2 regions of the Streptomyces sp. NPDC019396 genome follow, and region 1 is predicted to be linked to the other one. Evidence: predicted binding sites of a transcription regulator. Region 1 holds the regulator's gene; the other holds the start of a gene.

Region 1 (3,736 bases):
CCGCGCCGCAGAAGCCCGTTCCGGCCTCCTCCACGACCAGGTCGCACTCGGCGGGGACCTCGGGCGCGGGGGCGGACCGCTTCCAAGGGGGCGTCAGATCAGGGCTGTAGCTGCGCATTGGGCAGACGCTACGACACCCCGAACCGCCGGGCCAGCTCATCCCGTTGGGCGCGTACGAAAGCCGCGTCCACGACCGCCCCGTGTCCCGGTACGTAGAGCGCGTCGTCCCCGCCCAGCGACAGCAGCCTGTCGAGGGCAGCGGGCCAGCGAGCGGGGATGGCGTCCGGACCGGCCTGGGGCTCGCCGGACTCCTCGACCAGGTCACCGCAGAGCACGACCCCGGGGCCGCCCGCCGTGCCCGGCACCAGCACCACGAGGTCGTGGCCGGTGTGACCGGGCCCCACGTTGGCCAGCAGCACCTGGCGGCCACCGAGGTCCAGGGTCCACTCACCGCTGACCACATGCCGGGGCGCCACCAGCACGTCCGCGGCCTGGGTGGCCTCGGCGGGCGCCACACCCTGGCTGATGGCGTCGTCGCGCAGGGCGTCCCGCTCCCGTGCCAGCCCCATGAGCTGGTCGGTCCCGACCGCGCCGTAGACCCGTGCCCCTGAGAACGCCGCCGTGCCGAACACGTGGTCGAAGTGCGGATGGCTGAGAGCGATATGTGTCACACGCCGGCCGCCGAGCAGGGACTGGATCTGGGTGCGCAGCTCGGCGCCTTCGCGCAGCGTGGCACCCGTGTCGTACAGGAGTACGGCGTCATCCCCGACCACCACGGCCGCTGTCGCGTCCCATACGGGCAGCCGCCGCCGCCCGACCCCGTCGGCGAGGCGCTCCCAGCCGAAGTCTTCCCAACTGACGTCCATGAGGCGACGCTATCCCGTAAGGGGACGACAGCCCCACGCGCTGCCGTGGCGGGCGCTGCCGCTGGTCCCGGCGACGGGCCCCGCGACATGTTCCGTCGCGAGCTCTGTGGCAGGGTCCGTGACGTGTTCGCCGTCCGGTCGCCCTTGCTCGGGGTGTACCTCACGGCCGTACACTGGCCGGGGGGCTTTGGCACTCCGCCCTGGTGAGTGCCAGATCACACCGACCGACCGATCCGCCGATGAACCACAGCTGGAGGTGCGCACGATGCTCAGCGAACGCAGGCTGGAGGTTCTGCGCGCCATCGTCCAGGACTATGTGGGCACTGAGGAGCCGGTCGGTTCCAAGGCGCTCACCGAGCGTCACCGGCTCGGCGTGTCGCCCGCCACCGTGCGCAACGACATGGCGGTGCTGGAGGACGAGGGCTATATCGCCCAGCCCCACACCAGCGCCGGCCGGATCCCCACGGACAAGGGCTACCGCCTGTTCGTGGACAAGCTCGCCGGCGTCAAGCCGCTGTCGTCCCCCGAAAGGCGGGCGATCCAGAACTTCCTCGACGGCGCCGTGGACCTCGATGACGTCGTGGCCCGCACGGTGCGGCTGCTGGCGCAGCTGACCAGGCAGGTCGCCGTGGTCCAGTACCCGTCCCTGACCCGCTCGACGGTGCGGCATGTGGAGTTGCTGGCGCTCGCGCCCGCACGCCTGATGCTGGTGCTGATCACCGACACGGGCCGGGTGGAGCAGCGGCACGTGGACTGCCCGGCGCCGTTCTCCGAGACCTCGCTCGCGGATCTGCGGGCGCGGCTGAACAGCCGGGTCGTCGGCCGGCGCTTCACCGATGTGCCGCAGCTCGTGCAGGACCTCGCGGATTCCTTCGAAGCGGAGGACCGCGGCACGGTGTCGACGGTGCTCTCGACGCTGCTCGAGACCCTCGTCGAAGAGACCGAGGAGCGGCTGATGATCGGCGGTACCGCCAATCTGACACGCTTCGGGCACGACTTCCCGCTCACCATCCGGCCCGTCCTCGAGGCGCTTGAGGAGCAGGTCGTGCTGCTGAAGCTGCTCGGTGAGGCGAAGGACTCCGGTATGACGGTCCGGATCGGGCACGAGATCGCCCACGAGGGCCTCAACTCCACTTCCGTGGTCGCTGTCGGCTACGGTTCGGGCGACGAAGCCGTCGCCAAACTCGGCGTGGTCGGACCGACCCGCATGGACTACCCCGGAACGATGGGAGCGGTACGCGCAGTGGCACGTTACGTCGGACAGATCCTGGCGGAGTCGTAAGTGGCCACGGACTACTACGCCGTACTAGGCGTGCGCCGCGACGCATCGCAGGACGAGATCAAGAAGGCCTTCCGGCGGCTGGCGCGGGAACTCCACCCGGATGTGAACCCGGACCCGAAGACGCAGGAGCGCTTCAAGGAGATCAACGCCGCCTACGAGGTGCTTTCCGACCCGCAGAAGAAGCAGGTCTACGACCTCGGCGGAGATCCCCTGTCCAGCGCGGGCGGCGGCGCCGGAGGCTTCGGCGCGGGCGGCTTCGGCAACTTCTCGGACATCATGGACGCGTTCTTCGGCACGGCGTCCCAGCGCGGGCCGCGGTCGCGCACCCGGCGCGGCCAGGACGCGATGATCCGGCTGGAGATCGAGCTCAGCGAGTCGGCCTTCGGCACCACGAAGGACATCCAGGTCGACACCGCCGTGGTGTGTACGACCTGTACCGGTGAGGGCGCCGCCCCCGGCACCTCGGCGCAGACCTGTGACATGTGCCGCGGCCGTGGTGAGGTCTCGCAGGTCACCCGGTCCTTCCTGGGCCAGGTCATGACCTCGCGCCCCTGCCCGCAGTGCCAGGGCTTCGGCACTGTCGTCCCGACCCCGTGCCCGGAGTGCGCGGGCGACGGACGGGTGCGCTCCCGGCGCACGCTGACGGTGAAGATCCCGGCCGGTGTCGACAACGGCACCCGTATCCAGCTCGCGGGCGAGGGCGAGGTCGGCCCCGGTGGCGGTCCGGCCGGTGACCTGTACGTGGAGATCCACGAGCTGCCCCACTCGATGTTCCAGCGGCGCGGTGACGACCTGCACTGCACGGTGACCATCCCGATGACGGCGGGCGCCCTCGGCACCAAGGTGCCGCTGGAGACCCTGGACGGGATGGAGGAGGTCGACATCCGGCCCGGCACCCAGTCAGGGCAGTCCATCCCGCTGCACGGCCGCGGTGTGACGCATCTGCGCGGCGGTGGCCGTGGTGACCTCATCGTCCACGTCGAGGTGCAGACCCCGTCGAAGCTGGACCCGGAGCAGGAGAGGCTGCTGCGGGAGCTGGCGAAGCTGCGCGGCGAGGAGCGGCCCACGGGGCAGTTCCAGCCCGGCCAGCAGGGGCTGTTCTCCCGGCTGAAGGACGCGTTCAACGGCCGCTGACGCCGCTGAAGTAGTGCTGAGAGGTACGGGGATGGGGTCCTCCCGCTGAGGACCCCATCGCTCATGGGCGCGGGATTCGGCCATGGCACCGGGACGTGGCACCATGCGGGGCATGTCCTCCGTGCCGACTGTGCTCTCGGGTCTCTGCCGCTACCCCATCGTGCAGGCCCCCATGGCCGGCGGCGCTTCCTGTCCGGATCTCGCGGCAGCCGTGTGCGAGTCCGGTGGCCTGGGCTTTCTCGCTGCCGGCTACAAGACCGCGGACGGGATGTACCAGGAGATCAAGCAGTTGCGAGGGCTCACCAGGCAGCCTTTCGGGGTCAATCTCTTCGTGCCGCAGCCCGCGCACGCCGATCCGGCCGCCGTGGACGTCTACCAGCAGCAGCTCGCGGGCGAGGCGACCTGGTACGAGACACCGCTCGGCGATCCCGACTGCGGACGGGACGACGGCTAT
Region 2 (3,736 bases), on a different contig from region 1:
GTGCGCGGATCACGGCGCCGTCGGGCTCGTACAGATAGCGGCCGGTCGGGCGGACCGCGGGGTCCGGCAGACCGCGGCCGGTGAGCGTCACACCGGAGGGGAGGAGGGTGGCGCGGCGGTTCCCGGGGGTGATGACCTCGGTGCGGCCCGCGTCGTGCCAGAGCACGGCCTCCTTCACATCGCCGCCGTCCGAGATCCACTCGGCCTCGAAGTCCTCGGGGATCAGCTCATGCGGAATACCAGGGGCGATCTTGATGGCCCCGGTGCCGGTCCGCCGTACCGCGTCGATCGCCCAGGACAGCGGTGGCGAGTACGCCTCGGGGTCGAAGATCCGCCCGCCGCGCCCGCCGCCCCGTCTGGCCGGGTCGATGAACAGCGACTCCGAGCGGTCGAGGTCGTACTCCATGACGTCCGCGCAGGTGACCGTGATCAGCGGCGTCTCCACCACCGTGCGCACGTTGAGCAGGGCGGCCTCGGCGGTCAGCGGGTCCCGGTCGACCGCTTCCACGGCGAAGCCCTCGCGGGCCAGCGCGATGGCGTCTCCGCCGATACCGCAGCACAGGTCGGTGACCTGGGCGGGGCCGATGTCCCGGAACCGTGCGGCCCGGTAGGCGGCCACCGAGCGGCGGGTGGACTGCTCGACCCCGTTCGGCGTGAAGTACATCCGGTACGCGTCGTCGGCGCCGAACTTGGCCACCGCCCGCTGCCGCAGCCGCGCCTGGGTGAGCGCCGCCGAGACCAGCTCGGCCGGGTGCTCGCGGCGCAGCCGGGTCGCGACGGCGAGCTCCTGGGCGGGGTCGTGGTCCCGCAGGGCGGCCAGGAGGGTCTGCCCTTCGGCGCTGAGCAGCGGTCCGAGATGGGGGAAGGAGACGTCGTTCACCTGGTCATTGTCGGCCAGCCGGGGGATGGTGCGGCGTCGGGTGGCGGTGTCGGAGCGGTGTGGGCGCCCGGCGCTGACAGGATGCGCCGGTATGGGACTAGTACGACAAAACGCAAAAATGACGAAAGGCTGGCATCGTGGTTCACTCGTGCTGGCCGCGCTGATCGTCGCCGCGATCGGCGGCAACTGCGCCGTCGGCGGGAGCTGCGCGGGTATCGGCGCGCAGGGTCCCGGGTCCCACGGCCGGTACGGGGCCGCAGGCCCGGCGGGGGCGTACGGGGCGCCCGCGGGGCGCCTGGGGAAGCCGGCGACCGGTGCCCGGGCCGCGGCAGCCAGGCACTGGGGGCTCGACGAGCCACCGCTGGTCGCGCCGCGGCCGCCGGAGGAGAAGCCGGAGATCACCACACGCGAGGGCTTCGAGGTCCGCGACCCCGACGGCCTGCCGCCCGTGTTCACCACCGTGCCGACCACGGACCGGGTCGTCTTCCTCACGATCGACGACGGGGCCGAGAAGGACCCCGCGCTGCTGCGGATGATGAACGACCTGGAGATCCCGTACAGCGCCTTCCTCACCGACTACCTGGTCCGCGGCGACTACTCGTACTTCGGCCGGATGCGGGAACGCGGGGTGACGCTGAACAACCACACCCTCACCCACCCCTATCTGCGCGGTCGCCCCTACCGCTTCCAGCGCAGGGAGATCTGCGGTCAGCAGGCCCGGATCGAGGAGGAGTTCGGCGAGCGCCCCCGGCTCTTCCGGCCGCCTTACGGCGCCTACGACCGCAACACGCTGCGGGCCGCGAAGTCATGCGGAATCGAGGCCGTGCCGCTCTGGGCGGCTGAGGCCTTCCCGGACCACATGGAGTGGCGCGAGGCGGACCGGGATCTGCACCCCGGCGACATCATCCTCACGCACTTCCGGGGTGAGGCGGAGTGGGAGGCCCGGATGCCCGATCTGATCCGGAGGGTCATGAAGGTCATCACCGAGAGGGGGTACGCGGTGGCGCGGCTGGAGGATTACGTATAGCCGCGGACCGGACGAGGGCGGCGGCACACGCGGTGCGGAACACGGCCGGGAGTCCGGCCGTTGTCCTGACCGGGAGAGGCCCGGGGAGTGAACGGGAGCGACCGCCACACGGGGTTGATTGGCACTCCGCTTGACCGAGTGCTAATCGCAGTCATAGTCTCGGCTCTGGCACTCCCCACAGGAGAGTGCCAACACAGCGACGGGCAGGTCCGGCACCCGCGACGACGGATCCACCTGGTCGCCACCTCAGACAGTAAACCCCGTGAGATCTCCGAAGGGGGAGGTCGGATCGTGACGACCACCAGCTCCAAGGTTGCCATCAAGCCGCTCGAGGACCGCATTGTGGTCCAGCCGCTCGACGCCGAGCAGACCACGGCCTCTGGCCTGGTCATCCCGGACACTGCCAAGGAGAAGCCCCAGGAGGGCGTCGTCCTGGCCGTCGGCCCGGGCCGTTTCGAGAACGGCGAGCGCCTGCCGCTCGACGTCAAGACCGGCGACGTCGTGCTCTACAGCAAGTACGGCGGCACCGAGGTGAAGTACAACGGCGAGGAGTACCTCGTCCTCTCGGCCCGCGACGTGCTCGCGATCGTCGAGAAGTAATTCACCGGCAGTTTTGCATTGAGCCGCGCCCCTGGCCCCCGTGTCCTCAGTAGCCGGGTGGCCCGGGGCGCGGTTCGTTTTGAGAGGACTTGAGAAGCTCCATGGCGAAGATCCTGAAGTTCGACGAGGACGCCCGTCGCGCCCTTGAGCGCGGCGTCAACAAGCTTGCTGACACGGTCAAGGTGACGATCGGTCCCAAGGGCCGCAACGTCGTGATCGACAAGAAGTTCGGTGCCCCCACCATCACCAACGACGGCGTCACCATCGCCCGTGAGGTGGAGATCGAGGACCCGTACGAGAACCTCGGCGCCCAGCTGGTGAAGGAGGTGGCGACCAAGACCAACGACATCGCGGGTGACGGCACCACCACCGCCACCGTGCTCGCCCAGGCCCTGGTCCGCGAGGGTCTGCGCAACGTCGCCGCCGGTGCCTCCCCGGCCGCCCTGAAGAAGGGCATCGACGCCGCGGTCAAGGCCGTCTCCGACGAGCTGATCGCCACCGCGCGTCCGATCGAGGAGAAGTCCGACATCGCCGCCGTCGCCGCGCTGTCCGCCCAGGACCAGCAGGTCGGCGAGCTCATCGCCGAGGCGATGGACAAGGTCGGCAAGGACGGTGTCATCACCGTCGAGGAGTCCAACACCTTCGGTCTGGAGCTGGACTTCACCGAGGGCATGGCCTTCGACAAGGGCTACCTGTCGCCGTACATGGTGACCGACCCGGAGCGTATGGAGGCCGTCCTCGACGACCCGTACATCCTGATCCACCAGGGCAAGATCTCCGCGATCACGGACCTGCTGCCGCTGCTGGAGAAGATCATCCAGTCCGGTGGCTCCAAGCCGCTCCTGATCATCGCCGAGGACGTCGAGGGCGAGGCCCTGTCCACGCTCGTCGTCAACAAGATCCGCGGCACCTTCAACGCGGTCGCGGTCAAGGCCCCCGGCTTCGGTGACCGCCGCAAGGCGATGCTCCAGGACATGGCCACCCTCACCGGTGCCACCGTCATCGCCGAGGAGGTCGGCCTCAAGCTCGACCAGGCGGGTCTGGACGTGCTGGGCACCGCCCGCCGGGTCACCATCACCAAGGACGACACCACGGTCGTCGACGGCGGCGGCAAGAGCGGGGACGTGGCCGGCCGCGTCGCGCAGATCAAGGCCGAGATCGAGAGCACGGACTCCGACTGGGACCGCGAGAAGCTCCAGGAGCGCCTCGCGAAGCTGGCCGGCGGCGTG

The links. The regulator HrcA, encoded in region 1, represses chaperone genes, less so after heat shock. The targets are predictions, from matches to a motif close to TTNGCACTCNGNNNNNCNGAGTGCNAA.
Region 2: the regulator HrcA is predicted to act here: its motif matches at 2,026-2,052, upstream of groES (co-chaperone GroES).

The regions. Positions count from the first base shown of each region.
Region 1 is NZ_JBEYBS010000003.1:98,031-101,766, reverse strand. It holds gene ABZ532_RS04420 (DUF3097 domain-containing protein) at 1-118, opposite strand, end outside; gene ABZ532_RS04415 (MBL fold metallo-hydrolase) at 129-866, opposite strand; gene hrcA (heat-inducible transcriptional repressor HrcA) at 1,132-2,148, shown strand; gene dnaJ (molecular chaperone DnaJ) at 2,149-3,282, shown strand; gene ABZ532_RS04400 (nitronate monooxygenase) at 3,404-3,736, shown strand, end outside.
Region 2 is NZ_JBEYBS010000005.1:26,586-30,321, forward strand. It holds gene ABZ532_RS07145 (class I SAM-dependent methyltransferase) at 1-880, opposite strand, end outside; gene ABZ532_RS07150 (polysaccharide deacetylase family protein) at 999-1,907, shown strand; gene groES (co-chaperone GroES) at 2,199-2,507, shown strand; gene groL (chaperonin GroEL) at 2,609-3,736, shown strand, end outside.